3 regions of the Psychrobacillus sp. FSL H8-0483 genome follow, and region 3 is predicted to be linked to each of the others. Evidence: riboswitches for the same ligand, from Rfam matches in the RefSeq annotation. Region 3 holds a riboswitch; each other region holds the start of a gene.
The links. Region 3 has a riboswitch for cyclic di-GMP ahead of MHB48_RS17475 (DUF5667 domain-containing protein). Riboswitches for the same ligand answer to the same signal wherever they lie in the genome.
Positions count from the first base shown of each region.

Region 1: it holds a riboswitch for cyclic di-GMP, as region 3 does, so the genes downstream of both, MHB48_RS03645 (hypothetical protein) here and MHB48_RS17475 (DUF5667 domain-containing protein) in region 3, are expected to answer to the same signal.
Region 2: it holds a riboswitch for cyclic di-GMP, as region 3 does, so the genes downstream of both, MHB48_RS17060 (sensor domain-containing diguanylate cyclase) here and MHB48_RS17475 (DUF5667 domain-containing protein) in region 3, are expected to answer to the same signal.

Region 1 is NZ_CP152052.1:778,753-789,198, forward strand. It holds gene MHB48_RS03615 (S8 family serine peptidase) at 1-739, shown strand, start outside; gene MHB48_RS03620 (TasA family protein) at 1,643-2,242, shown strand; gene MHB48_RS03625 (SipW-dependent-type signal peptide-containing protein) at 2,409-3,359, shown strand; gene MHB48_RS03630 (signal peptidase I) at 3,349-3,960, shown strand; gene MHB48_RS03635 (hypothetical protein) at 3,993-4,652, shown strand; gene MHB48_RS03640 (hypothetical protein) at 5,029-5,193, shown strand; cyclic di-GMP riboswitch class II at 5,627-5,710, shown strand; gene MHB48_RS03645 (hypothetical protein) at 6,005-6,460, shown strand; gene MHB48_RS03650 (hypothetical protein) at 6,476-6,757, shown strand; gene MHB48_RS03655 (ATP-binding protein) at 6,744-8,438, shown strand; gene MHB48_RS03660 (response regulator transcription factor) at 8,438-9,082, shown strand; gene MHB48_RS03665 (choice-of-anchor I family protein) at 9,360-10,446, shown strand, end outside.
Region 2 is NZ_CP152052.1:3,487,441-3,497,886, reverse strand. It holds gene tenA (thiaminase II) at 1-76, shown strand, start outside; gene thiM (hydroxyethylthiazole kinase) at 57-800, shown strand; gene thiD (bifunctional hydroxymethylpyrimidine kinase/phosphomethylpyrimidine kinase) at 797-1,618, shown strand; gene thiE (thiamine phosphate synthase) at 1,593-2,210, shown strand; partial or broken gene MHB48_RS17065 (M48 family peptidase) at 2,792-3,061, shown strand; cyclic di-GMP riboswitch class I at 3,312-3,396, shown strand; gene MHB48_RS17060 (sensor domain-containing diguanylate cyclase) at 3,525-4,487, shown strand; gene MHB48_RS17055 (tRNA-dihydrouridine synthase) at 5,200-6,162, shown strand; gene MHB48_RS17050 (GNAT family N-acetyltransferase) at 6,463-7,005, shown strand; gene MHB48_RS17045 (SprT family zinc-dependent metalloprotease) at 7,276-7,983, shown strand; gene MHB48_RS17040 (MFS transporter) at 8,484-9,761, shown strand; gene MHB48_RS17035 (alpha/beta hydrolase) at 10,031-10,446, shown strand, end outside.
Region 3 is NZ_CP152052.1:3,594,856-3,605,301, forward strand. It holds gene MHB48_RS17450 (3-ketoacyl-ACP reductase) at 1-417, opposite strand, end outside; gene MHB48_RS17455 (hypothetical protein) at 548-883, opposite strand; gene MHB48_RS17460 (S-layer homology domain-containing protein) at 1,043-3,277, opposite strand; gene MHB48_RS17465 (protein kinase) at 3,611-4,411, shown strand; gene MHB48_RS17470 (DUF1292 domain-containing protein) at 4,763-5,026, opposite strand; gene MHB48_RS17475 (DUF5667 domain-containing protein) at 5,232-6,614, opposite strand; cyclic di-GMP riboswitch class I at 6,698-6,782, opposite strand; gene MHB48_RS17480 (small acid-soluble spore protein H) at 6,963-7,142, opposite strand; gene MHB48_RS17485 (endonuclease MutS2) at 7,241-9,145, opposite strand; gene phaC (class III poly(R)-hydroxyalkanoic acid synthase subunit PhaC) at 9,614-10,446, opposite strand, start outside.

The DNA.
Region 1 (10,446 bases), 1.3 Mb from region 3:
AGTTACTGCCAAAGCAGCAGGTAAAACAACAATAACGGTTAAACACGGTGAAGATGAAGTAACCGTAAACGTTACAGTTACAGCTCCTCCAGTAGATCCAGGACCAGGAAACCCTGGATCAGGAAACCCAGGCACATCAAATCCGGGAACTGGTACAACAGGTCCAACTAAACCAGTAGACCCTAAACCAACAACACCTATTAAGTTTACAGATGTAACAGGGCATTGGGCAGAAAGCTATATTCAAAAAATTGCTGGATTAGGCTTCATAAATGGCTATGCAGATGGAACATTTAAACCGAACAATCATTTAACACGTGCACAAGCAGTTTCTTTGATTGTCCGTGCTTTGGGATTAAAAACAGATGAAGTCGCACCATTTAACGACATTGCTAATTATGCAAATGAAACAAAATCCGAAATTGCAGCGGCATATAAATATGGAATTATCAAAGGCGATAATGGTAACTTCAAGCCTGCTGATAAAGTTACTCGTGCACAATTAGCATTAATGATTGAACGTGCATATGCACACAAAACTGGCAAGCAATACAAAGCATCCACAATAGCTCCGTTTTCGGATTTAGGAAACTATAGTCCGGAAACAATAAATGCAATCTCTATGCTTTATGAGCTTAAAGTAGTTACAGGATTTGAAGGGAAATTTATGCCATCTAGTCCAACAACACGTGCACAAGCTGCAAAAATCTTTGTTATTTTTTCTGAAGGTTTAAAGTAAGGTTGCACGGTACCAGGTTCAAAACAGTTAATGATATGAGAACCTGGTACCATTGGATAAATAAAAATCAAAAACCTCCATCAGTCTATTTAGATTGATGGAGGTTTTTTGAATTGTTTCTAAATTGAGTAAGTGACTGTGGTCACTCGAAAAATCCACGATCAAAACGGTAAACTATTCATCACCTTATTCTTTATCTTCCTCATAATTCTGCTTTTCATTTTGCCATCAATAAATGGGTGATGTGTGGGTGACTGGCACGTTGAAGGTCACTGGCACTTTGAAGGTCAAAATTTTGTCAGTCCCCCGGAGATAGTAAACACTTTTTTTGTAAGCTTTTATTTTATTACACTCTTTCATATCCTTTGAATCGTACAAAAAAATAAATAACAAGATTGTATCAAAAGTAACAATAAATTGTATGGTGCGAAAGTATACCAAGGGAATCATCCAAAAGTAGAATACTGAAAAGTCAAAAATTACCCGTTCGAGGGAGGCTGAATTGTTTGGCGCTGTTTATACTGAAGTTAGTTCCATTGCATGGTGATCAAAACGAAAACGAAGTCTAAGGAGGCACTGAATGACATAAAAAGAGGAGCTTAAATCTAGAATTGAATATCAAGCAAAAAGTGGCATTATAATTCTATTATCTATCGCTGTTACAGGCTAAGAAACTAAATTTGCAATGAGAGACTTAGCCAAGGAATTCTCTAAAGTGGGGTAATAAATCACCTCGAACAAAATGTAACATTCGAAGTAAAACAGCTATCGGACTAGGAAATGGTGCATGGAACCAAGTCTCCCTTAGCACAAGTAAACTTCGAAACAAAGCTGGAAAAAGAAGACGAGTAAGGAAAAGCAATAACAAAACCAAAAACTACAACTAATTGGAGGAAATTAAAAATGGGTATCAAACAAAAGTTAGCAATGGGTATTTTAACAGGTGGATTAGCTATTAGTATGATCGGTGGAGGAACTTATGCTTATTTCAATGATGTAGAAGTAAATAACAGCAAATTTGCAGCAGGTACATTGGATATTAATGTTGCAGGTAATGATGCGGCAAATGCCATTATTGATGTGAGCAATTTAAAACCAGGTGACCATATGTTACGTACTTTTAAACTTAATAACACAGGCAGTCTGGATGTATCTAAAGTATTACTGACTTCAACATATAGTGTTACCGATGCAAACGGCAATAATGCAGGCGTAGATTTCGGTGAGCATATTAAGGTTAAATTCCTTGCTAATGAGGACAAAGAGTCAGCGGTTATTTGGGAAACTACTTTAAAAGAATTGGCTAGAACAGACGTTGTGGATAGAGATCTATTAGGAGCTATTCTTGGCGGAGAGAGAGATGGACTAAAAGCAGGTACATCTGATGATCTTACTGTAGTGTTTGAATTTGTTGATCAAGGGGATCAAAATAGATTCCAAGGGGATTCTTTACAGCTTAAATGGTCATTCGATGCAAAACAGACAGCAGGAGCATGGAAATAATACTACCATATAACCTGGGAGGAGAGCCCTTCTCCTCCCTTATTTTATTTAACCAATCCGTCAGTGTCATTATTTATATATATTTCTCAACATATAAACTTATTTTGTGTTTTGAGGAATATATTTAAGAAAATCCGGTGATAAAACTTCGAAAGGCGGGATCAGTTTGAAAAGCAATCGTAGCAAGCGTAAGGAGCGTAGGCGCAGGTATAAGAAAAAGAAACTTGACCTTTTCCTGTGTTTAAAAATTGCCCTCATTTGTTACTTAGCCATTTTTGGCGTCGGTTATATGTCATCTGACACATCCGCATATTTCAGTAGCCAGTCGGAGATCTCACAGATAATTACTGCCGGTATATGGGAAGTGCCGGAAGTTCTTATTAATGGATGTGGCGAGGAATACACAATCGGTGAGGTATCGAGCGTGGGAACCAAACCTAACAATGAGGACAATGATGGAAATTCTAATGTAGAAACCGAAAATGATGCATTACCGGGTGAGGAAATCAATGTCGACCACGAAGACAAAGATGATAATCCTATAGAAGAAAGCGAAAAGGATGTAATAGCAAGCGGGGAAGATGAGGTTGACTGTGGAGACAAAGATGACGTGCCTAAGGAAAAAGATGAAAAGGATGCTGCAGAAGAGCTATTATGCGAGGGCAAAGATGAAAACCTTGTAGAAGTAAATGAAGAGGATGCCGCTACAAGCGTGGAAGTCAAGACCGACTGCCCGAAAAAAGATGACGAGCCTAATAATGAAATTGAAAAAGAAAAAGCGCCAGAAGATATAGAAACGATTGAACCGATTATAGAGAAACAAGATGAATTAAAAGAGGGAGATATTGAAACAGAGAAAGAAAATGCGGATAAAACAGATGTGGTTGATAGCAAAGAGGATGAGCCACAGAAATCTAACGAGGAAAGTCCAAAACAACCGGAAGCCAAGGATGAATCTGTAAACGAATCGAAAGAAAAGAACCCAACAGAAAAGGACTCCGCAAAAGATGAAACTTCAGAAAGTAGTAGCAACACAAAGAAAGATGATGAAATAAACGACGCAGTAAAACAAGAAAAAAACATAGAAAAAGCAGAGGGGGATACAAATGAGATATAAAATGAAAGCAAAAAATCAAAAGATAAAAAAGTGGGTAAATAACATTGTAACCGGCATATTAATGATTCTGTTGATCACGGTAGCTACCGTAGTTGTTATATCGAAAGCCTCCGGCGGAGAACCAGAGTTTTTCGGTTACCAGTTAAAAACCGTTCTATCGGGATCGATGGAGCCAGGAATTCAAACAGGCTCAATCGTCGCTCTCAAGTCTGCTGTAGTTAAAACTGGCTTCGAAAAAGGCGATGTCATTACATTTCAGACAGAAGAAGACATTTTGATTACACACAGAATCACAGAGGTAGTCAGAACTGGTGACTCCGTACTTTACCGTACAAAAGGCGATAACAACAATGCGGAGGACATGAATCCGGTTCTTTCTGACAATGTGGTAGCAAAATACACGGGTTTCACAGTGCCTTACGTTGGATACTTCATTAATTTTTCTCAGTCTAAAAATGGCGCATTACTACTGTTGATACCTGGATTCCTGTTGCTTATCTACTCCGCATTTACAATTTGGAAAGTACTATCTGTAATTGAATTGCGCCCGAAAAAACAAGTAGACATAGTAGGCGAAGATAGCGGGAAAAGTACTACCTGAATGATTGATAGAATATGTAAGGAGGTATTACTATGACCAAATTCTTTCGGCTATTCACGTTTCTTCTATTGATTAGCGTAATCTGCTTCTATCCCTTGACGAGTGTATTTGCAGATGTTGATAATGACACGACTGAGAATGATATAGTCATCAGTATTTCACCAAAAGAAAATTTATTTGATATTACTAACATGAAGCCCGGTGATTGGGCGCCTCGGACCATTACAGTTCAGAATTCCGGAAGCAAAGATTTTGTCTACCAAATGCAATTGCAAAACAGTGGAGAAAAAAAGCTTTTCAATGAGCTGTTGCTGGAAGTTAAAGAAGGTGACAAAGAATTGTATCAAGGGAAATTGGCTGGATTTAAATCATTTCCAGGAAGAAAACTTTCAAGCGGCACCGAAGAAAACTTAGATATCACTATTCGTTTTCCAGAGCATCTTGGAAATGATTTTCAAGGTCTTAATTCTGCTTTTACTTTCTCTTTTACGGCGGAAGGAAAAGATAACACGACGGTTCAAGTCATGACAACAGGGCAGGTTGCCAGCGTCGGTCCAACATCAACTGGGTTCAGCCAGCCTAGCACTTCGACAAATATATTTTTTCTGATATTATTTGGAACTATACTTGTGGCAAGTGGAATTGTGTTGATGATCATCAGACATTACAGACGGATGAAGATAGCTCAATAGACACTAAGATGTCAAAAGGCTGATCAGTTACAGGGGAACTTTTGAAAAGCTGCCTATGCATGGCGTATCGTGCATTGGCAGCTTTTCCGTTTTTCGTAGACTACGGTGAATATGAGATGGATAAAAATATCCTTTATTAGCTTTACAGCAGGATAACTTGTTTGTAGGAGGTGAAGCATTTTACTGAAAAAAATAGCTGTGATTTTGCTGGTGATTGGATTGTTTTTCATTAGATACGCCGGTGTGTATGCTTTAAAGCAAGGTGTTGTTCTCTATACAGGGACTGTTTATCCCGGTAAAATGATCAAATTCTGTTATCCAGACATGGGATACCGTTTTTACAGGACTGGACAAACTGCAAAATGGTGATACGATCATCGTAAAAATGCAGCATGGTAACTTTACATATGCCATTGTGGATGAAAATAACACAACCGTCATCGGTTCTACAGCACCGGAAGGAATGCTTACTTTATCCACATGCTATCCATTCGGGAATATTGGAAACGCGCCAAACCGAAGTGAAAAGAAAGGTGGGTAAAACTTGCACTACAACAAAAGCCTATACCCTTTTCTTAACCTCCAGCTTCTTTCTTCCCTGATTAAGATAAATTAATAGATGAACTTGAAACAGCTCTAAGGGACTTCTTAGAGCTGTTTTAGACTGTAGAAAAGCGAAATTTACTTGAATCTTACAGTCTATTATTAATAGAACAAGGTATTGTTATTCAAATAAGTTCTTGAAATCAAAATGAGCCCTGTTGTCTATTTAATTTTTCCAGGAAAAATTAAATAACTAATACATGCCTACAATCTGTGCAGTAGAACTGAAATTTTTAAAAATTTGAATATTACAAATACAAAACAAAGGTAGACAATCCCTTCCGTTTTCCGACAAAAATAGAACCTACAAAACCGCGCAAAATGACGTTAAAATTGGTGTAATTTGGCTATACTGAATTCTGTAAAGTAATAAATATTTCGGAAACTGTGAAGTACGACCTGTATTTGGGCACCTGGGACGTATGGAGTTATTGGTGCAACCGGCCTGATTAAACTTGGACATTTTGTTCAATTTAATTAGGCCTTTATTATGTATTCAGGAGGAAACGTATTGAAACTGATGTTTGTTCAATCCGCACTTTTTGTATCCATGATTTTACTTCTATTGCAGAGCACTAGTTTACAACTGCAGAAATAAAAAGTGATGCAACAATAACCATGGTTTTAGAGAATAGCGCACTTGTTGCAATAACTTATGGGGAAAATAAGACACTTAAGGTCACAAATAATACTGATAAAACCATTAAAAAATTGAATTAATGGGGGAATCAGTAAAAGAGATTGTTAATATGGAAGAATCAGATTCCGATGTCATGGCAGGAGAAATAAAAGAATTTGCTTTAACTGGTAGTCCTAAGGAGTTAACAGGCAAAGTTATTAAAATAACAGCAAGTTGGAATGGAGGCAGTGCAGAAATTACATCCATGTTTCCGAAATTCGCAGAAGATAAAATGCTTTTAGTACTAAATGAAGAAGAAAAATATTTAGGGTGTGAAAAAGAGAAACATTCAGAACTAGGTGAAGAAGTAGAAGTTCCCAAAATAGATGAAGGAGATAAGACTCCAGTATTATGTGAAGAAGAAAATGCTCCACACCAAGTTGAAGAAGTGCTTCCGGTATTAGGTAAAGAACAAACTGTTCCAAAAGAAATTGGGAATCAACTAGAACTAGACTTAATAGAAATACATTCAACTCCAAAAATTACTGAAGAACCAATTACACCAGAAATTGCAGATGTACAATAAAAGGGGAGAGCAAAATTGGGAGGAATCTTTGCTAATTTCTATAGGGAAAACAATACGAAACTTACTTTCATCCTATTACCACTGCTAATAGTATTTGTTGCAATATCTGTCTATTCTCTGTCGCGACCTGTAACAACTACTAACCAAATCAATGGTAACACCTCTCAAATTGAGACAGTCTATGATTACAAGGCGACAATTACACCAAATGTCCTATATCAAGTAGAATCCATTCGAAATAGAAGTCGAAGTGCGAACAAAGGTGCAGAAAGTGATCCAGCTTATGCACTGGACTAGTCAAGTTTATTCTTTCATAGAAAAGAATCCTTCCAGCAAACCGCATCTGGTGCTTGTTTATCGATATATTTCACTTATCTTAACTTCTTGCTTTTTTTTGTTAGGACCGCCCCAATCGCCATTTGTTTTTAAAGTCGGGTTGGTTGTATCACTTGGTGTAGCAGCTTGGATCTTAACGGACTTACAAAGAAAATATGTAGGGAATAGTAAGGTATTAAAAACGATTGTCTTAACCGAAACAATTGGTTTGACTTTATTACTCATCCCTACAGGTGGTATTGAAAGTCCGTTTATATGGTATGCGCTGAATCCTGTATTGGCAGCTGCAAGTTTTCTAACGCCTTTGTTCTGTTGGGGAGTATTGACCTTCTATCTAAGTAGTGCGACTTTCATTGCTTCTTCTCTATTCCGCATAGACAATATGGTAACGATTTTAGAAGAAAATTCTTATATTTATTTAGTCTGTTTATTAATTACATTGCTTGCAAGTTTGTTTTTGGGTCTAACGAAGGAGCTAGATGCAAAAGCTACTGAACTAATGCTCGTAAATAAAAAACTGTCGGAATCAAATGAAATGTATGAGAATACGTTAGAGCATATCATGTCTTTGTATCACTTAATGGATAACTTTTCAGCCGATAAAAACCCTGAAAAGTTAACAACAGATATCACATCTTCTTTAATTAATTGTACGCAAAAAGAATCTGCATTCTTTTGGTTAATAGATCTCCATAAACAGAAAAGCTATTTAGCAAATACAACGAGTATTCTAAACATGGAAGAGGAACTTAAGAAAGACTGGCACAATATTAGCCAAAAGAAAGAATCATTTATGGACAAGATTCACGATGAATACTTTTGGATGAAAGTAATTAGAACTTCTAAAAATGTTGGTGTTGTAGGAATTAATGTCAGCAGTTTCAGTGAAGTAAGAGATACTTTCTTATTAAACCGGACATTTGAGTTTATCGCAGAGCTCAGTGAAATCATGCTCGAGAGAATTCATATGGATAAAATGATGGATCAGCTAATCATTATTGAAGAGCAAAATCGTATAGCCAATGAAATACATGACAGTGTTTCTCAGAAACTATTTGGAATCGTCTACTCATTGCACAGCTTACAGAATAAAAGTCGGAATATTTCGAAAGAAGAGTTAAATAGAGAGTATCAATTTCTATCAAAGATAGCGAATTCGACCATAAAAGAACTAAGAGCAGCTATTTACCGACTAAGCTCAGTAAAAAAAGGAGATAAACCATTTCTGGTACTCCTAAAAAATTATTTAGAAGAGTATGCCAAGCTGAATGACGTGAGAATTGACTATCAAATAGAGGGAGATGAATCCTTCATTCCTCACGATCTAAAAACTGGACTCTATCGGGTCATTTGCGAGGCATGTGGAAATGCAGTTAGACACGGGAAATGTCATGTGATGGAAATAAGAGTTTCTTTACTAGAAGAGAAGACATTAGTAGTAATCCAAGACGACGGGATTGGAATTAATTTGCATAAACAGGAAGAAAAGAAGGAAAAAGGAATAGGCCTCTTTAATATGAAAAGTATTGTAAATTCGTTTAATGGAACATTCTCGATAGAAGGGATACCAGGTATGGGAACAAAAATACAAATTGATATTCCACATGTAAAAATGCTAAAAAAACAAGAGGTGCTAGGATAATGAAAGTAGTTATTATTGATGATCATCCTTTAATAAGAAAAGGTCTAAAATCATTATTTTCGTTAGATGGATCAATGGAGGTACTTGGTGAGGCAACGAATAGTAGGGATGCCTTAAATCTTTTAAACATGGTCAAACCTGATATTGCGATAGTGGACCTTCGATTAGGGGAAGAGTCAGGCCTAGAACTTATAAAAGAGGCAATTCGAAAAGGAATCGTGTGCAAATTTGTTGTGCTAACTTCATCAGCAGAAGAAGAAGACTTTAAGCTAGCAAAAGAAATAGGAGTAGACGGTTACTTGTTGAAGGAAGCCCTTCCGGAGGAACTTTTACATGCTCTATCCATGATTAGCAAAGGAAGAAAATATTACGATCCAGGAGTACTCGATTTAGTGATGAAATCAAACACATCTCTCCAAGATGATGAGCATATCGAACAGTTAACCCCAAAAGAGAAGGAAATACTAATAGAACTAGGCAAAGGTCATTCCAACAAGGAAATCTCCAAGACCTTATATATCACCGAATTCACCGTGAAAAAACACGTAAGCCAAGTATTCGCAAAACTAGGTCTAGCCGACAGAACCCAAGCAGCCTTATACGCCAACGCAAAAGGTTTAGTCAAGTACGTCATAAACTCATAAAAGAGTGTTTTGTTGCAGAAGTGTTACTGGTGCCTGGCACCAGTAACACTTATGTCATAATAGAGGAAGTCCTGCGAAGAGAAATCTTTGTGGGACTTTTTTGGGTTTGAAGTAGATAAATTGGTCTATCTAGGACACTTATTTCGATATAAAACATTGTAAAGGAATAGTAAATGTAGGTAAAAATGATTAAGAAATTGTAAATTTGACCTATTTATATATTGGTAAATGTTAGAATGGTTTTTGCAAGAGTATCAGATAACTAGGAGGATGGGAAATGAAAGAAAGCAAGAAACTACGACAAAAGACGTATAAAGCGGTGCTGGCAACAACATTGGCTGCTGGAACACTTGTCGCGGCCGTACCATCAAGTATAAACGTTGCAGAGGCACAAGGAATTTCCTTCACAGATGTAAAAGAGCATCAGCATTTTTACGAAAGTGTGAAAGACCTAACATCTAGAGGAATAATAAGCGGATACGAAGATGGTACCTTTAAACCAGGAGAAAACATTAGTAGAGCACATGCTGCGAAAATAATTTCCCTAGCATTAGGCTTAGACACTAAAAATGTAAAAGATCCTGGATTTAAAGATGTGAGTAAAAACAACCCTTACTTTGGTCATATCGCTGCGCTTGTAGATGCGGGAATCATTAAAGGGTACGAAGATCAAACATTTAAGCCAAATGGAAATTTAACTCGTGCACATATCGCGCAAATGCTAGTAGTTGGTTTTGACTTAGAAGAAGAGAAACTTTCAAACTTACCATTTAAAGATATTAACGATAAACAATGGTTTGCAAATTATATTCAAACCTTATATAAATATGAAATTACAACAGGGAAAACAGCTACTACATTTGAACCAAATGCACATGTAACACGTGGACAAGTAGCTTCCTTTATTAATAGAGCAGAAGCAGCTGCTAAACAACAAGCTGTTGAAGTAATCGATATTTCCAAAAATGAACTAAAACTATCGACCGGTACGTATGCAGTAAATACAAGCTTACAAAACATATTCAACGAATCCAATTTAGCTGTGTTAAAAGGTGCCAAGGTTAAATACACAGTGAAAAACAACGAGATTACAGAAGTTAGTTCTATTGAAATCAAAGAAAGTGGAACTGCAAATAGCAATCTTGTACTTGATGGAAAGGGCTCCAATTTTGCTGGGAATCTTACAGTGAATGGTGACTTTGTTTCCGTAAAAAACCTTACGATTAACAATGATTTAATTATCGGAAATGCAGTAAAAAATAGTTTCCTAGGTGATGCAATTACAGTCATAGGGAAAACTATTATCTCTGAGAATGCAGTTGCAAAAAATAACAATATTGCTAGTTTAACTCCTGTTGCAGCAA
Region 2 (10,446 bases), 110 kb from region 3:
GATGTTTTGGGAAATGCCATGGACGATGCAAACTTGGACACAAGGGGTGTATATGAATGAGCCTACAAAAAATTAATCTACAAAAACCTTTAGTGCATTGTATAACCAACTATGTCGTGGCCAATTTTACAGCAAATGGCTTACTTACAATAGGAGCTTCTCCTGTGATGGCCGATGCAGTTGAAGAAGCAGCGGAAATGGCATCAAAATCGAATGCGCTTTTACTAAATATCGGCACATTAAATGAACAGACAATAAAATCAATGATTCTAGCAGGGATCAGTGCGAATGCGAAGAACATTCCTATAGTTTTTGATCCCGTTGGTGCAGGAGCAACAAATTTTCGTTTACAAACAACAATGGATTTATTACAACATCTTAAAATTAATTTAATTCGTTGTAATGTTGGAGAACTCGCTGCTATAGCAGGTATTTCTTGGCTAGCGAAAGGCGTCGATAGTGGCGTTGGTGAACTTGATGTAGCTGAAACGGCTATGCGTGTTGCAAACAAATATAACTGTCTTGTGATTGTGACAGGTGAGCAAGATGTGATTACAGATGGGAACAGATTAGAATGGATCGTTGGTGGTCATGAAAAGGTAACGAAAATAACAGGAAGTGGCTGTCTATTAAGTGCCTTTTGTGCAGCAGAACTCGCAAGCTGTGAAAATGCATTCGAAGATCTTGCGAGTCTACTTCGCGATTATAAGCAAGCTAGTTTAAATGCATATTCAACGATTGGGACATTCCATACAAATTTTCTAAACCAACTTGAATATTTAGCTGAGGGACATCAATGATTACATTAACGATAGCAGGTTCAGATAGTGGAGGCGGAGCAGGCATTCAGGCGGATATTAAAACGTTTCAAGAGCTTGGTGTATTTGGCACAAGTGTCATCACTGCTTTAACAGCCCAAAATACGTTAGGTGTACATGGCATTTTTCCAACAACTGTACAATTTGTAGAAGCACAATTGAAGGTGGTCCTTGAAGATTTTGATGTGAAAGCTATTAAAACAGGCATGTTGTTTAATGCAGAGATTATTGAGTGTGTCGCTGCTACACTTAAAAATAGAGCCTTACCTCTTATCGTTGACCCTGTGATGATTGCGAAGGGCGGTGCGAGCTTGCTTCAACAAGAGGCGATACAATCTCTTAAAAATAAACTGCTACCGATTGCAACGGTTTGCACACCGAATATACCAGAAGCAGAGGTCATAAGTGGTCGAGCTATTCATACGGAACAAGAACTTTTCCTAGCTGCTCAAGATATTCTCTCTCTTGGCGTACAATGTGTGGTTATGAAAGGTGGTCATTTAGCTGGTGACAAGGCGGTTGATGCGGTGTTTATAAAAGGGGAGGTTCCTTATTTCGTAAAAACGAATCGATTTGAAACAAAACACACGCACGGAACAGGCTGTACATTTTCAGCCGCATTAACAGCAGAAATGGCAAAAGGAAAATCCTTGCAAGAAGCCGTTTTGGAAGCGAAAAAATTTGTCCAGTTAGCGATCAGCAACCCACTAAATATTGGGCATGGCTTTGGTCCAACGAATCATTTTGCCTATCGTCAGTTTGAAGGGAAGTGTGATGTGTATGTCGCTGAATTTCGATAAATATTTTATTATGGGTACGATTAATTGTCAACGTGATCCATTAGTTGTCCTAGAAGCCGCATTACAAGCCGGTATTACGATATTTCAATTAAGAGAAAAGGGTGAAAATGCACTTACTGGGGATGCCTATGTACAATTTGCACGTAAATGCCAAAAATTATGTCACGATTACAGAGTGCCATTTTTAATAAATGACGATGTAGAGCTTGCTTTAAAGCTTGATGCTGATGGGATTCATGTTGGTCAGGATGATTTAAATATTGAACTGTTTCGTAAGCGTGCAGAAAATAAAATCATCGGTGTTTCGGTGCATACAATGGAAGAACTGGAGAAGGCGGTTTTAAATGGTGCAGATTATGTTGGGATTGGACCCATTTTTGAAACATCATCAAAAAAAGATGCAAAACCACCAGCAGGGGTTGCATTTTTAAAGAAAGCGAGAACCGACTATCCGAACGTCCCCATTGTAGCAATTGGTGGTATTTCACCATCAAACAGTAGTATCGTACGTCAAGCCGGGGCTGATGGTGTTGCAGTTGTTTCTGCCATTAGTCTAAGTGAAGATATTTGGAAGACTGTTAGCGAAATTTAATGTGAATTTTCTCTGTTAATGCAAATACAATTTGTTAGAAACATGTAACTTCATTATTTTTCTAGTAGGATGTACAAATATTGGGAATTTTATGTAATTGTAAATCCATCAAGAAATCGAGTAGATTTGGAAAAGTTTAACCTTTTTTCTTTTGCATTTTCTATTATCAGCAAATATTGCAATAAAGGCACCGGGCAAAACAGTCATCCATAAAATGAGATCCATTTTTATCATCTCCAATCGTTAATCTTATTAATATACGCCAGATGATATATGAAGATAAATATAAAAAGCTAGGATCAACTATAGCAAGAACCTAGCCAATTACTTAAACCCATCAACATCTTATGTGTTGCCACATACACTCAACACATGTGGAATGCTGTGCGTTGCTAAAATTGAGTAAATAAAGAGCAGAAGTTCGAGAATCAAAAAGATTCTCGAACTTTCGTTTTTTTTTTTTTTCATTTCAATACGAAAAATGTTATTAAGAGTGAGGCGATAAATTCGCCAAAGTTTATGAAAAGGATTGACTCTAAATTACAGGGGATATGGGCATTAAATGTCCAACAGGTGATGAAATGGTACATAACTACTCAGGTGAGATAATACAATTTGATATAAAATATAAAAAGCGGACAACCATAGGCATTACTATGGATCACTATGGAAATATTGAAGTTCTTGCTCCGAAAGGGACACCAGACGAAAGAGTTATTCAATTATTAGAGGACAAATGGGAGAAGGTCTACGAACATGGTGAGAGCTTTCTTTATTTAGGAGACACCTATCCAATAAGGATTTATCATGATATAAATATTACGCAAGACCATGTGGTGTTAGAAGGAGATTTCCATACTTTTTTGCTTGGAAAATAGGTGGTAGTGGAAGAATAAAATCAAATAGAAATCGTGCCATTGGTAAGTGAGATTCTTTTTTTAAAAATATGCCTCTAATTCTTTTTAAAGCTGAGAAGAGTGGAATGGAAAGTGAAATGAAAGAAAATAAATAGAGAATATTGACCTAATGTTAGTTCGACTTTATAATTATATTTATGTAATATATTAGAAGAAACTTTATAACCTCATAAAATAAATATATGAAAGATCAAGGCAAATTCATCGAAAGGTGAATACGCAAAGCTATAGGGACTAAAGTTGAAAGACTATGTTAGCCAGTTACCGATTTCTGTTTATTGAAAAGTAGACTAAATGGTATTAGATTAGTCTATTTTTTTTATTTATTGAATGTACAGAGAAGTATGAAAGTTGTCCAAAAAGAACAGATTTTTTATGGTAATGTGGGGTAATGATAATGGGAATACTATATTTTTCTTTAGGTCTAATTGCGGGAATAGTAATTCTCCAAATTTACATAAAGTATGAAAAAGTTAAATGGAAGACGAAATTTGAGAATGAAAAGAGAATTTTTCAATTAGTAGAAAGTTCAAAGGATCTTATCTATTATTATGAAGTCAAGCCAAAATATAAATTTAGATATACTAGCCCTTCGATTGAACAAATGTTAGGAGAGGGATTAGTAGAGAAAGGGTATCAAAATCCGTATCTCATTTTTGAACTCATCCATCCAGATGATTATGACGTGTTGTTTAGAAAAATTAATGGGGATGGGGATTATAGTAAGCCATTTATACAACGTTGGAGTGATGATAAAGGTCAGTATAAATGGTTCGAGGAATATGCAACTCCTATATATAAAAATGGAGAAATGGTAGCAATAGAAGGGATTTTAAGGGATATTACTGAAAAGGTAAAGCTACAACAGGAGTTAAAATATCAGATTAGCCATGATGCTTTGACAGGCATATACAACCGAAACTATTTTGAGGAAAATATGGAGAAATACAACAAACATTTAGATACATCTATAGCCATTATTTTATGCGATTTGGATGAATTGAAGTATATGAACGATAATTATGGTCACAAAAAAGGTGATGTTTATATACAAGAATATGCAAAACTATTAAAACAATATTTCTCAGATAATACGATTGTTGCAAGGATTGGTGGAGATGAATTTGCAATCATCGTTTTAAATCCGAGTAAAGAACAGGTTGAATATCACTGTGAAAAGCTCACTAATAAGATTAGTGAGTATAATATAAACAGCAAAGACATTAAAATCAAAGTATCGATGGGGTACGCTTTTTCGGGACATTCTATAGGAAACATGGAGAATCTATTAGCTAAAGCCGATAAAAATATGTACCGAGATAAAAATAAGAAAAAGAGTCAAAATTTAATTAGCTCATAAAAAGGTAATATTAGATAGAGGGGTTTGGTTTTCTAATTTATAGAAGATGAACAGATTTAGAAAATTAATCTATTAGATTTATAATGTACTGCCTTAAGTCGAAACTGTAGTGTTGTGGTATGTCAACACTATGTGCAATACTTTATTCTAACTCGCAACGTAGGAATGCGGGTTGATGAGGTTTTTTTTAGCAATACATTATTAGGGTTGTACAAGTATAATTAGACAGTTAAATGAAAAAGCAGATGGTTTAGAAGTACGATAATGTACTTCTAAATAATCTGCTTTTGCTTTTACATTTCCCATATAAATCAGCTACTATTGTGGGAGGAAATTGATCAAAAGTATAAAATGAAATCGTGATTTTTTGATTACCCTTCCTTAGCGAAAAATATCGTTCAATAACAATGTCATTAAAAAGAGTGAAAATGCCAACGATATTTTCTTTCAACATGAAAATATCGTTAAAGAGGACATTGTGTGAAGATAAATTAATGAAGCTAGGTTATACTTTAAAAATGATTTAATACCTTTAGCTCGCAGACATTTATGGAATGTCCACAGATATTCCTAACCTTATTAGATACCGGTGGACTTAATCTATTAATTATTAAACATGGCATAAGTGTTAAAGAAATAGAAACATTTTAGTTATTAATTTTGGGAAGAGCGTTTGATTATGTACCCATAATGAGAGGATTTGAATTTAAATATGACAGAAAATTTTTGGGAGCATTTACCGAAACCGTTTTTTGTACTTGCACCAATGGAAGATGTGACGGATGTTGTTTTTCGTCATGTAGTAAGTAAAGCAGGTAGACCGGATGTATTTTTCACAGAGTTTACAAACTCAGATAGCTATTGTCATCCAGAGGGCATGAAAAGTGTGCGTGGCCGTTTGATTTTTACAGAAGATGAACAGCCAATGGTGGCACATATTTGGGGGGATAATCCCGAATATTTCCGTCAAATGAGTATTGGCATGGCAGAGCTAGGATTTAAAGGTATCGATATTAACATGGGCTGCCCAGTACCGAATGTGGCAACAAGAGGGAAAGGTAGTGGCCTTATTCTGCGTCCAGACGTTGTGGCAGAACTTATTCAAGCAGCAAAAGCGGGAGGACTGCCTGTAAGTGTGAAAACAAGACTTGGCTATAACGATGTAAATGAGATGGAGGAGTGGCTAACGCATATTTTTAAACAGGATATTGCGAACCTTTCTATTCATTTACGTACAAGAAAGGAAATGAGCCAAGTAGATGCGCATTGGGAGCTAATTCCGGAAATCAAAAAGTTACGTGACCGTATTGCACCAAATACGCTAATAACAATCAATGGGGACATTCCTGACCGTCAAACTGGGCTGCAGCTTGCTGAACAATATGGTATTGATGGCGTTATGATCGGGCGAGGTATTTTTAAAAATCCGTTTGCTTTTGAAAAAGAGCCAAAAGAGCATAGCAGTAAAGAATACCTTGATCTTTTAAGACTGCAGCTTGATCTTCAAGATCAATATGCGGAAGCACTGCCACGTTCAATCACAGGGCTTCATCGCTTTTTCAAAATTTATGTCAAAGGATTCCGTGGAGCTGGTGAATTAAGAAATCAATTGATGAACACGAAATCAACAGATGAAGTGCGTGCATTGCTTGATAACTTTGGAAGAGAATGTTGATGGGACGGGGACAGTGAAATGATGTAACTCTCAAAAAGTTAGAGAAATGAATCACATCAACTCATGTGTACTTATTTTATTCAGTTTGAAATTCCTTTGAAACCGGCAACTTTTTTTTGATTTGATAAAGTCTGTTTTCTGAAAGAAATAGTTTAGATTCCCAAGGAAACAGTTGGAACATATAATGGGAAATTATTTAAAAGGATGTATTAAGGTTAATGCGATAATATTAACTTTAAGTGGAAACAATATCGTTACAACGGAGGTACATTACCAAAGGTGAATTTAGAGGAGGTTAAAATGGAGAAGCGAGATGATTTATTTCATTCATTAGAGGGTAAAAAAGTCTATTTCAAAGCACTAAGGATAGAGGATGTTCAAGAGATACATGATTATGCTTCGGATCAAGAAGTTTCACGGTTTATTGGCTGGAATCTGATGAATACTCTGGAGGAATCTCGTCAGCACATTGATATAATGTTAAAACGTGAGTCGGCAGGTACTCATTTATATTCCTCCATTGTTGAAAAATTAACTCAAGCAATTATAGGGACAGCCATGATTTTTAATTTTGATCAAGAAGCAAACCAAGCTGAAATTGGTTATGTGTTACATAAACAACACTGGGGTAAAGGGTATGGCACAGAGGTAGTTGCATTGATGAGTGATTTTGCATTTGAATCACTTAATCTTCATAAACTTCATGCTGTGGTAGTTCATGCCAATATTGGTTCTGCTCGGATACTTGAAAAGAACAGGTATGAGTTAGAAGGTCGATTAAAAGACCACTATTTTATAGCGGATAAGTATTATGATGCATTACTTTTCGGCAAAATTTTCTAACCTGGAAACTTAGCGTTCACCCAGGTAGAAAACTTGAGTTTAAAGAAACTGTGAAAGAGTGTAGCGAGTTCATATCGGAACACTTTTAATAGAGTAATAAAGAAGTGGTAGAATGAGATTATTATTGCTCTTTTACCGCTTTTTAGTCTACATTTAGTTAATTCATGGATTGAATATGTCTGTCCTTGTTAAGTGCGACTAGAAATTTTTCAGAAGGATAAATGCTAAAATACAGAAAATATGGGCATTAAAGGTCCAACAGGTGATGAAATGATACATAACTACTCAGGTGAGACAATACAATTTCAAATAACATACAAAAAGCGGACAACCATAGGCATTACTATGGATCACTATGGAAATATTGAAGTGCTCGCACCGAAAGGAACGCCCGACGAAAGCGTGATTCAATTATTAGAGGACAAATGGGAACTCATTCAGCAAAAATCAAAAGAACAGAAGGATAGACTACTTGGGCCACAGAAGAAGGTCTACGAACATGGTGAGAGCTTTCTTTATTTAGGAAACACATATCCTATAAGAATTTATCATGATATCAATATCACGCAAGACCATGTGGTGTTTGAAGGAGATAAGTTACTTATATATGTGAAGCAGCTAGATGATGAAAAAATAAAACAAGCTCTAAAACGTTTCTATTACAAGCAGTGTAAAGCTTTAGTTGAGAAGAGTATATCCTCCTATCAAAGCAACTATAAAGTAAAGCCACGTTCTATCCGTATTACTGATAGCAAAAGTAACTGGGGAACCTGTGATTCAAAGCTGCAGTTAACATTTAATTGGAGGCTGGCAATGGCACCTCTTAAGGTAATCGAGTACGTAGTCGTTCACGAAATGTGTCATATGGTCCATCTGAATCACGACCGATCCTATTGGCGCCTTGTAGGAAAAATAATGCCCGATTATAAGGAACAGGAAAAATGGTTAGAGTTATCAAGCTGGAAAATGACTATTTAGCAGAACCATCATAAAGGAAGACTCCAGTGCAAAGGGATATTCTACACTTAGTTGGGCAATAAAGTTAAGGGCAAGTAGAATAATAGATAACAAGTAAGGAGAATATATTCGAGAAATCGTCGGGTATAGCGTCGTTGAGAAAAAAGACGCCGCTCTAGTTCAACGTGCCTTCGCTTCTGTTAAGTATCCATTTGAACATGTGAAAGTCTTTCACACCGACCGTGGGTCTGAATTCAAGAACGTTGGAATAGATGAATTATTAAGTAAGTACAAGATTAAACGTTCAAGGGTAACCCTTATGATAATGCTGTGGCAGAGCGACATTTAAGATCTTAAAAATAGAACTCATCAACGGATCGCACTACCCTACTCTTGAAATTGAATTTATCTAACTAAAAACATTTCCAACCCAATTCAAATCATAAAACAATTTTGAAAAACAGGTTTACCGTTACATGAAATTCATATATATAGATAAAAGCTAATAGGAGTAGAAATCATTGGACAAACAAAATAGCAGATACAGATGGGTTGTATTTGTTACTGTAATGTTTACTTATTTGTTAATGGCGAGCCAACGAACCGCTCCAGGATTGATTACAGACCAATTGATGAGGGATTTTAATGTAACAGCATCAACGATTGGGTTATTGACGAGTATACAATTTTTGGTATACACGAGTTTGCAAATTCCGATGGGAATTTTGGCTGATCGTTATGGGCCAAACTTTTTTCTAATTATCGGTGCCACACTTACGGGGTTAGGTACAATCATTTATAGTCTTGGTACAGTTGAATTCGTCCTGTTTTTTGCCAGAATACTAACAGGGATAGGGGATGCGACCATATGGGTTAATATGGTGCTAATTTTGGCCCAATGGTTTCATACAAAGGAATTTGTTCGATTAATTGGCCTAGCGGGCATGACAGGAAGTCTTGGTTTCTTATTGGCGACAGTCCCTTTCTCCACATGGATAACTTTAGTTGGTTGGAGGGCAGCATTTTTCTCAGCAGGGCTACTATTATGTTTATGTGGCTTTCTCCTTTATTTTGTACTTGTAAAAAAAGCGAAACGAATCTTTTTGGCTGAACCGGTAGTTGTAACAGAAGAAGTACAACGTGAAAAAACAAAAGATTTACTACGAAGAATATTTTCAAATCGGCAAGCATGGGCTCTATTCTTTTGTCATTTTGGAGTAGTCGGAGGTTATGTGGGGTTTATCAGTTCTTGGGCAGTACCATATGGGATGAATATGTATGAAATGACACGCTCAGATGCAAGCCAGATGATTATGATCGGTGTTATCGGGGCACTTATTGGAGCTCCTCTAACTAGTTGGATTTCAAGTCGGTTAGAAACAATAAAAAGACCATATATTGTCGTTCATATCACTGTTTTATTGGGGTGGTTTACTTTCCTTTTATTTAATGGGCATCCATCATTTTTCTTGCTAATTATTCTATTCTTTATCATTGGCTTTGGATATGGGGCGAGTGCGTTAACCTTCGCAGCTGTACGTCAATCTTTCCCTATAAAAGAATCTGGCATTGTTTCTGGGGTTGCGAATACGGGTGGCTTTCTAAGTGCTGTCTTGCTACCAATCATTTTTGGATATATATTGGATCATTTTCAAGCTACTTCAGGTAATCAAGCTGATGGGTACTACTATGGTTTCATCACGCCAGTTATCTTCTCCATAATTGGCTTGATTGGAGTGATTTCATATAAGGAAAAGCGTCAGGTAACAGGAGATAAAGCAAATACCCGCATGTCTTAACTAGCATAATTAAATAGAAATATTTCTTGAACGGGAGCAATTGTTGAAATGTATTTTTTAGAAAATAAAATGCATGATTCTTAGTTGACCAATCCTTTTTGCATTAACTCACCAAAACCTCTTTGTTGCCACATACACCCCATACATTGCGAAGCTGTTGCGTGGTTGGAGTTAGAATAATGAAAAAGAACGAATTCCCGTTGGAGGAATTCTTTCTTTTTTTCTTTTTCAATTAATGGGTATAGTAAAGATAAAAGGAGGAAACTAACATGTTGCATTATACAAGAAAAGGAAAAGGCGAAACTCTTGTGTTGGTTCATGGTTTCTTAGGAGCAATGGAGATTTTTGATGATATATACGAGAGTTTAACCAATCAATTTGACGTGATTACGGTAGACTTGCCAGGGCATGGTCTAAGTAAGTTAGAGAAATCAAGTTATTCCGTTTACGATTATGCGAAGGCTGTTGCAGATGTCCTACAACATGAGGGGATTACAGAGGCAACGTGGCTGGGTCATTCTTTAGGAGGCTATATTGTATTAGCGGCACTCGAAGAAAAAATTGCTCCAATAAAACGAGTGATTTTAGCGTATTCTTCCGATTTGTCTGATACGGAGGAACAGAAAGAAAAACGTACGAAGCAACAACAACAAATTCCTGAAATTGGGGTAAAAAGCTTTGTCAA
Region 3 (10,446 bases):
ATTGATGATGTCTCCCGCTTTTCGTTCGATCATTTCAGGTAATACCGCTCTCGTTACATAATAAACACCCATGACGTTTACTTGAATAATTTTCGTCCAATCTTCTGGATCCACCTCAAGAAAGTGACCGAACTTAGATATACCAGCGTTGTTCACTAAAATCTCAATTGAACCAAGCTCCCCGCGAATTTTATTAACAGCAACATTCACGGACTCCATATTGGAAACATCTGCAGTAGCTAATGAAACCTTTACACCAAATTCTTTTAACTCAGCAGCTACTGCTTCTAAATTTTCCATCGTTCTTCCCAACAATCCAACATGAATACCTTCTTTTGCAAATGCTATCGCTGTTGCTCGTCCTATCCCTCGACCTGCTCCAGTTATTAGTGCAGTCTTACCATAAATATTTTGCATATGTATCTCTCTCCTTACTATATAATCCTACATACATATGCTAACCCCACCAAATAATAAAGTATAATAATTTGCTTCCTGCACAAGAAAAAAAACTGACCCTAACACTATTTATAAGTGTTAGCTTCTATCATCGTTCTTCAAGATAATCTACTAATGCTATAATCACACCCAAAGTTATATGAAATATTCCAAATGATCTTCCCCCATCACTAGAAGGTACTAGCAGCGTCTTTAGTATCAATGCAATCCCAAATAAAATCATAGCAATTGCTATTCCCATCGGCCTTGCATATGCACTTGCCTTTTTATTTTTCCTGTTACTAAGAACGAGAGCACCCAATATTATAAGAACATACCCATAGCCATGCATGAGCAAATTTCCTACTGTGCCAAAAGAATCTACTGATAAAGCTGTGAAGAAAATTCCAAAGAAGATTGATAACGAACCCACAAATATTCTCATTCTACCTCCACATAAACACGTTTTTTGATTACTTAATTATCCCATAAATACTTATTAATAACATTTTAAATTTCAGTTTTACATACGATAAAGAAAACTCCTCCACTTTGTGCGTACACACAGTGGAGGAGTTTTTATATGGGAACAAGTTGTTATAGGTTAATACCTCAAGCCATATCCTTTATCAGCAATCGCGTGGGCTAGTGGAATAATCGAAACGGCCAAATCTGCATAGGATACTTCTCGAGCTGGGTTAAATTGATTTTGCTCAGTTGTTAATATTCCCATTGAGTTTGCGATTGCAACATAGCCAGTGTACTCTTTTTGAACTTTATTTGCGTCCGCAAAGTCTAGTTTATAGATACTACTATGTTTCGCCGCTTGCTCAAGTCCTAGAACGCGTATATACCAAGCTGCTAGTTCCTCTTTTGTTACTGGAGATTCTAAATCGAAGGTCTTCTTATCTGGTTTAATAATGCCTGCTTCGACCGCTCGTTCAATTACTTGATACGACGGGTGTTTAGGATCTATATTCTCAAAAGTTTGGTTCATGTTTTCATTTTGATCATTATACATACCTTCATAAAAATAAGTAAGGGAACTCATAATAACTTTTATTGCTTCTCCTTTTGAAACACTAGCATCTCCATTAAAGGCTTTGTTATCTTTAGGTTCTAAGATTTTAGCACTAATGAGGTAATTCAGTTCTTCTTCTGCCCAAGGATGTTTAATCACAATTGGATTTGTCTCTGGATACAAGCTATTCCATTTGCCTGTGTTGGCATCTAAAGAGGCAAAAATATTCTCGTTAAATACAGGTAAATAGACTAAATCATAATGTTGATCTTTTATGTCCTGTTTCATATATTGCAATTTTAAACTTAGTGAATTTTTCAAGATAGCTTTTGCGTCAGCCTCAGAAATGACCTTATCACTTGATGGCCATTTTTCTACCTCTTGATAATTGACATACAGACTGTTTAAAGAACCATCAGCTGCAATACCTACATTTATTTGATCGCCTAATACCATAATGCCGTTCACGACTCTTGGAAAAGTAAGATTATAACTACCTGAATACTCATCAAAATAAGCGTCTTCTACAGGCATCGCATAATTGTGTAGATAAGAAGGAACATATTGTTTTACATATTTAAGCGCTTGAGCGAGGGCCTCCTTTTGAGTAAGAGAGGACTCTTGTTTTGGATTCTCCCCTAGTGGATTTAGAAGCTGGTTCATTACATCATAGTATTGAATAATCTCGCCCGTAAGTTTATTTATTTCCAAGCTCGCCCCAGATCCACCGTTCCCATAGTTAACCATATATCCGATACGAATTACTTCCTGGCCACTAAAATTTTCTACTTCTTCTACAGAATGAATGTTTAATTTAAATTTATCAGATTTTGGTTTAAGAAATTTTTCTGCAATTTTCTTAGCTTCTTCTACAGTAACTCCATTATTTTTGGACGGTAGTGGTTTAGCTGTTATCTTTTCAATTTTTCTCTTTTCAGGAAAGACGGTTGTATACCCATTTGCTGTTAACCACTTCCCTGAAATTGCTTGAACTCCCATCAATTTTGTTGTTGGCAGATAGACAAGCTGAATACGTTGCTCACCCGTTTGGTAATCTGTTTCTATTTGATATTGTAAATCAACAGTAAGGTTTTCCTTTACTTTATCTAATATTACTTTACTCTCTTTTATTTTTTTAATATCCTCAAAAGTGGACGAGTTTTTCTTCACAGGATTCATATATAAACCCACAATTTCACCATTGCCAAGGACAGTTACCTCTACTCTTTGCTCCGCAATGGATACTTTATTTTTCGTACGAGTAAAAGAAAATGAGTAACGGACTGGTTCTGTTAATATTTGTTTCGAATAATAATAGAGGGGATTATTTGATTCTAATTGATATTCTTCCCCGTCAACAATTTTTTTCATGAAACCTTTTGCAATATCCATTGCTTCATCTTTTGAAACCTTTGCAGGAAATAAAGCCTCTTTTTGATTTAGAGGTTGAAAAGAAAAGTGCTCGATTTCTAAATCTTTACCGACAAATACAACATTACCGTTTAATTGCTTTCCATTAATTGTCTTAGAAAAATATAAATCATAACGTACCGTGTCATCGTTAGGGTAAGTGTAACCTCCGCCCATTTGAAAATCACTATTCGATAATTGGTCAAACTTATTAGGAAACAAAGATTTAAGCTTCTTAATTAAATCGGCTTTGGTGAAAACTGTTTCTTTAGAAACCATTTGAATTTGCACTTTTTCAGGTTGCTCCATCACTGTGGTTGAAGTATTTGCATTAGCAATAGAAGCAAACATTCCAAAAGATAAAGCAGAAGAGGTTAAAACAATACCAAATTTCTTTAAAATAACCAAAATAATCCCCCTAAGTTAATAGTACTTGTGTGGTACAGTAAATGCTTTAAATTACGAACTCTAGTTTCATCTATATTTAATACTCTATGAAAATCCCCTTTGGCGCCTAGGGATACCTTCCTTTTACAATGTGTATTAGAATATTACTCTCCACCCTTTCTATTGGAAATTGTAAACAGTTCTATAAATATTATGTTTAATGTAGAGGGAACATGCCTTTTTTCTTCTCATAACGATTGGTAAAAACTTTTAAAGAAACAAAAAGCAGATGACGGAAGTATTGGAGATGGTTTTTAAGTTACTTACTTCTGTTACTATTAGAATAAAAACGAGGTGAGAAAAGTTTCTATTTTGCGTTCTATTCGAAAAATTTATCAGTTTTTTGTAGATGTACCTATTAAAGAAGGAAAAGTTCTGAACGATCGATACGAGGTTTTAAGGGTGATCGGAACCGGAAGCTACGGTATTTTTTACCGCTGTAAGGATTTAAAGACGAACGAAATCAGAGGGCTGAAACAGCTTCGTCCAAGTAAGCATCACAACAAAAAAGAGGTTGCTTTGTTTGAAAATGAAATAGCTGTTTTGCGTTCGACAAATCATAAAAATATGCCAGTATTAATGGATACTTTTTTCAATAACGCGTATTTGTTTTATGTCATGAATTTCATAGAAGGAGACAATCTGGAAGACTTAATATTTCTTAAGAGGGTATCTTTTAATGAGAAAGAGTCTTTACAACTTATTGCTGATCTCCTGAAATTAATCGACTATCTGCACAGCAAGGATATTTACCATGGGGACTTACGTATCCCAAATATTTTACTAAAAGACGGCCAACCTTTTTTGATTGACTTTGGTTTGTCGAAGCAGGGAATCTCCATGGATTCAGCAAGTTCCTACGAGATGAAACAGCAGGACCACTACGATTTAGGAGAAATCCTATTATATTTACTCTATACAACTTACCCTTCCAAAAATAAAAAAGCTCTCCCTTGGACGGAAGAGCTTACGATAAAAAAAGAAACCGTTCATTTGCTGAAAAGACTCCTACAAGTGAAGGAATCTTATTCAACTATTAGCGAAATTTCAGCTGATGTTCAAGCTGCACTTCAAGCAGACGAAAGGCTACATTAGGATTAACTGCTACTTCTCCCCTTGCGTTTGTAGTAGTTACTTCCACTCAGTGGTGATCGCTTATAACTTTTTCTGCTGCTACTGCTACTACGTTTGTAATAACTTCCTCGTCGGTCACTACTGCTACTTCGACGATAATGACCATGTCTTCGCTCGCTGCTACCTTGGGAAAGTTGCTTGATTTGTTTCAATATTTTTTTAAACATTTTACCTCTCCCCATCTTTTTTATTGTGCTCATTCTAACATAGTTTGACGATAAAACTTACTATTCCGTACTTTTTTCATCTTATCGTCCTAATTCTATATGAAAAAGAGAGGAGAATAATTCCCCCTCTCTTTTCTATCGCTTATTACGCTTCTCCTGCTTCATTAAAAGCTCCAGAAACCTTCTCAAATTCCTCGTCACTCTCTATAAAAGATAATTCTCCATCGTTTTCCACTCGGAAAAAGAATACATCAATATCTTCTTCTGACTCTCCTTGTATATCCTCTACAAAACCGACAGCAGCATATTCATCTCCATCGACAGTTAACAATCCTAGCACTTCCATTTCTTGCTCCTGGTCGTTTTCATCTAGCACTGTAATGATTGCACCAACTTCAATTTTCTCCAAATTCTCTTCCATTCCAATCTCCTCCTAAAATAATATCTTCAAACTTCCCTTTTAAACCTACATACGAATTATCTTACATTACAGGTTTTTTAGCAAAAATAAAAGAATCAAACCTTCATATTATATCAAAGTTTGACTCTTTTTATGCTGATGGATTGCATCATACAGTCCGTTATTCACTTATAATCGTGTTTGTTAGAGGAATTTATTCCTCCTTGTCCTTTTTCCCATTATTAGATTTCTCTTTGTCTTTATTTCCTTGTTGTTTGTTCTCGGCTTCTTGCTGTTTTACTTCAGCCTTTTTGGCTGATTCTTCCGCTTTAACCGCTGCTTCTTTTTGTTTTGCTTCCGCTTCTTGTTTCTTTTCTTCAGTCTTTTTAGTCGATTCTTCTGCTTCAGCTGCTGCTTCTTTTTGTTTCTCTTCCGCTCTTTGTTTCTTTTCTTCTGCTTTAGCTTCTGCTTCTTTTTGTTTTGCTTCCGCTTTTTGTTTCTTTTCTTCCGCTTTAGCTACTGCTTCTTTTTGTTTTGCTTCTGCTCTTTGTTTCTTTTCTTCCGCTTTAGCTACTTCTTTTTGTTTTACTTCCGCGTCTTCTTTCTTATCTTCCACTTTTACTGCTGGATGTACTTTTGGTGTAACAGGTGTCTTAATTTCTTTGACTTTAGGTAGTACTACTGTTGAAGCAGTTTCACCTTTTTTAGTCGAGTCTTCGTTTACCACATTTCCCTGTTCTTGAACTACTTCAGTCGCTGTTTCTGTTGGTTTTTCTTCTTCAGAAACTGTAGCATCAGACTCTCCTTCTTTGATCGGTTCTACAGGTTGGGTAGTTTCATTTTCTATTGTTTCTTCATTTGACTTTTTATCCATTTTCGCTAACTTCTTCTCAATCTTTTTAACCAATCTTTCCTGAGCTTTTAAAACATTTTTCGCAAGTGCTTCCTTTGCTTTAGGATTTTCTACTTTTTCGAAAGCAGCTTGTAAAGCAAGAAGATTTGATGAGAATTTTATTTCAAGTTCAGTATATATAGAATCTTCTTCCTGCTCGTCTTCTATGGCAACGTCTTCCTCCGTTGTACCATCTTCTTCGGTTGGAACTGCTTCTTCCGTACCTTCTTCATTCGTAGTACTATCTTCATCCGAAACTACTTCAGTAGAGTCTGTTTCTTCGTACTTAGATAACGCTTCATTTTGTTGATCAATCGCTAATTGAAGTGTTTCGATTGCTTTCTCTTCATCGCCTTGCTCAAATAATGCCGTTGCTTCAAGAATTCGTTCTTCAGCTAATGCTCCTAGTAACTCTGCTTCTTTCATTTCATCGAATGTGAAAGCCAACTGCACACTTTCCTGTAGTGTTTTAAGAAAATAGAAAAAATCTCCTGGTAATAATACAGGTTCTTCTACTTCTTCTGTTTCTTCCGTTACTATTGATTCTTCTTCAGTAACCTCGGATTCTACTACTGCACCTTCCACAACTAAAGTTGAAGCATCATTCGTATCCGCAAATGAAGGATTGACTCCTACAACAAGCACCAAGAATGCCACAACCAATGGTGTCAATACACCGTTTCGAAACTCTTTAAAAATGGACATAAAAAAAACTCCTCTCTCCTATTTAAAATAGAAATACAAGGAAGAATGGTGAATTAAACCTTTTTTAGTTATCATTCATATTCTTCGGCAGTCCAGCCACCATAACCATTCGGCGTTAGGTCTGAGACTTTGCGTCTTCATCTTTCAATGAATTTGCCTTTTTCGAATAGGACAAATGCCTGTCCTATCAAGATAATTATATATTACTAGATAATAGATATCTATCTTTTTTTACCATAATTTTCTGATTTAGAAATCATAAAAAATTGCACCTCTAATGTTAGTTTGTCTCTAACAATGAGGCGCAATATTAAATGTTTCTATTTAAGAGGAAAATTCATGACTAAATTACTGTTCATATAAGCTTGTTACTGAAACACTTTGTTTATTAGTTGGTTCATCAAGGGAATGGATAGTCGCTAATCCCTTATCTTTATCCACGTGCTCAATATAAATATTTTCTCCATTATAGGTTACATTAATCATATCTGTTGAAAAAACAATTTCTTCTGCTCGTTGTGCATTCATTGAAGCTACCTCCTTTTTCATTTTCAATACTTATTCTTTCCCCAAAATTCCTTGGATATACTCAACCCCAGCAATAGTGCTAAATTATAACAAATACACTATTCACTAAGCCTTTTCTTTATATCTCTCGAAACTAGTTTCAATGCTTTTTTTGATCCTCTATCCATGTCATGTTGAAATTTTCGTTCTTTATAACTTATAAATAAAGAATTCAAGTCGTATCCTTCTGGATATAAATCGGTTGCTTTTCCTTCTAGTTTCAACCTTTTTGCATTCACTTTTACCATTTCTTCTTTATAGAATACTAAAACATTATGGAGGTTATCTTTTTTCTCATATACAATTCCAAAATCATTTTGTTCTAAGAGTTTTACTCTGTCTCCCACTTCGAATTCATAAGTTGCTTCTTCTTTATGAGTATTCTGTATTAGCCTTTTTATCTTACTTTCTTTTACACGGTCTAAGTCATAATTCTTGTTGTCTATATAATGTTGTGCTTTTTGCAGTACCTTATCACGTAAATTCATTTTTTTAGAAATCCAAAGTGCATTACTGTCTCCTGACTTACCGATTAATAATTTATACATTGGTTCTAATACTTCACTGTTGAATTGCATAGCAGCATTCATAAAATCACTATGAATTTCGGAGTAACGTTTAATCTCCCCGTAATGAGTTGTCGCAACTGTTATACATCCCATTTGATAAAATTCTTCGAGGATGGCAATAGCTAGAGCAGCGCCTTCGTTGGGTTCAGTACCACTTCCGATTTCATCGAAAAGAAGAAGTGTGTTATTCGATGATGCACTCATAATTTCTGAGATATTTTTCATATGAGAGGAAAAAGTACTGAGTGAATTTTCAATGCTTTGATTGTCTCCAATATCAACAAATAGGTTATCAAAAACTGCTATTTCCGTACCTTGATCGGCTGCAATATGAAAACCTGACATGACGGCTAGTGTTAGTATTCCAATTGTTTTCAGTACCACCGTTTTACCACCAGCATTAGGTCCCGTAATAATTAAACTACGATAGTCTTTTCCGATCTCAAAGTCTAATGGCACAATATTTCCTGACAAAAGAGGATGCTTACAATTTTTCAATTGGATATAGCCATGATTATTTAGCTTTGGCTCAATACCATCTATCCTTTTACTAAACTTTGCTTTTGCAAAGATCATGTCATACTGCCCAATTATTTCAATATTGATGTTGATTTGTCTCGTTTCCTCGAGAATACTACCTGAAAGAGTGGCTAGAATTTGATACTCCTCCATCGATTCTTCTGCTTTCAAAGTTGCTAATTCCGCATTGAACTTTGAAATTGCAGCTGGTTCAATAAATACAGTGGACCCTTTAGAAGAGACTTCAATAATCGTTCCAGCAACTTGATTTTTATAAGAGGCTTTTATAGGAACCGTAAAACGGTCATCTTTTTTACTAATAAAGAATTCTTGAATATATTCCTTATTGGCACTACTCTTCAAAAATTTATTTAATCGTTCTTCTATTTTTTCTTCTGTCTTCGCAATATGATTTCGAATTCGCTTTAGCTCTTTACTAGCTTCCGAATCCACTCTATTACCTCTAATGGAGTGATTAATTTCTTCTTCAATACTTTGAAATTCCATCATCGAATAAGCATAGGAATGTAAGACAGGAGCAAAAAATTCTTTCCCCATCATAAATTTCTTTATTACTCTACAGCCTCTTAAGAAATCAGATATAGCTACTAACTCGGATGGACCGAGAATCATTCCTTTTTCTAGCTTCTCCATCTGATGGCTTATATTTGAAATACCTTTAAGTGGCAGATGACTTTCTGCATCCAATAAACTTCTTGCCTCGGATGTCTCATTTAGTCTATTTTTAACAACCTTACTATTTGTGCTTGGTTGTAGTTTATCAAGTAAGTCTTTTCCTAAACTACTGACACAATGGGATTTCACCATTTCTTTTAGTTCGTTATATTGTAATTTTTCATATGTCATTGTATTCATGTGTAATCCTCCTTCAATAATGAAAAAAAATGCCCACAAAGATTCCTCCTACCTTTCCATTTGACGGATAAAAAATGGAAACCGTAAAATGGGTAGAAAGCTCCTGTGGGCATAAGCCTTGTTCGTCACAAGGCATTTTTATCGTCAACATAAGTATGTGGTCATAGAGAATGAAAAAGAGCGTGACAGGACAAATCCCGCCACGCTCTTCGTCAACACATAATGTTAAACGAATATATGGAAAAGGAAGCAGTCTTAAGGTAGGTATTCGCAATGTGATGAAACACTGCGAAACAAGGCAATCTTAATAAACTGGAATAAAACCAGTTATTCAAAGCCTTATTAAACTAAATAGTATTAGTTCATACCTACTTCTGACATACTTCACCACACCTTTAATTAGAATATTTCCAATATAGCATCATTTTGAAATAGAGTCAAATGGGATAAACCCTTTGTGGAATAAAATTAATGTGAATTTTCCGTTAGCCATTTATCAATCAAAGGATGAATTTCATTAACTGCTGTACGGCCTGTTACAATGGAAACATGCCCCGTGTTCGCCAAATGATATGTCTTATTCTTACTGGAAACTTTGGTGTTAAGCGCTTCTACTTGTTTGGGAGCAGCAATGACATCCTTCTTACCAGCAATATTTAAAAGGTTTGCTGTTATTTTGCTTAACTCAACCTTCCGACCTCTTATATAAAGCTCGTCATTGATTAATTTATTGTGTTGATAAAATTCACCTATCCATTGTCGATATGCTTCGCCAGGGAAAGGGATTCCATCGGATAGCCATTTTTGCATAAATTTCCAATTGTTAACGAAGTTCTCATTATCCACTCGATCAGCTAGACTAATATATGGTCCGTAGAAATTACCGATTGGATTTAACAATTTGTTTCCAAAATCGATCATATCAGGTGGAATTATCCCAAGTGTATCAACCAACTTATCAAGATTAAAGTAACGTTCATCTAACCAGTTTGTATATAATCCTGCATCTGAAAAATCAAAAGGGCTTGTCATGCATACCAAATTACGAATCGGTAACTCTGGATGTAGGGCAGCAAAAATGGAAGTCATCGTCCCACCCATACAATAACCAAACAAACTGATTTCAGCTGCATCAGACGTTTTCAACACTTTCTTAACAGCTCGCGGAATGTAATCTAAAATATAATGATCTAACTTCATATGTCTATCTTCATAACCGGCAGTTCCCCAATCAAGTAAATAAACGTCGTGACCTTGATTGGTCAAATGTTCAATTAAACTATTACCAGGAGATAAGTCCA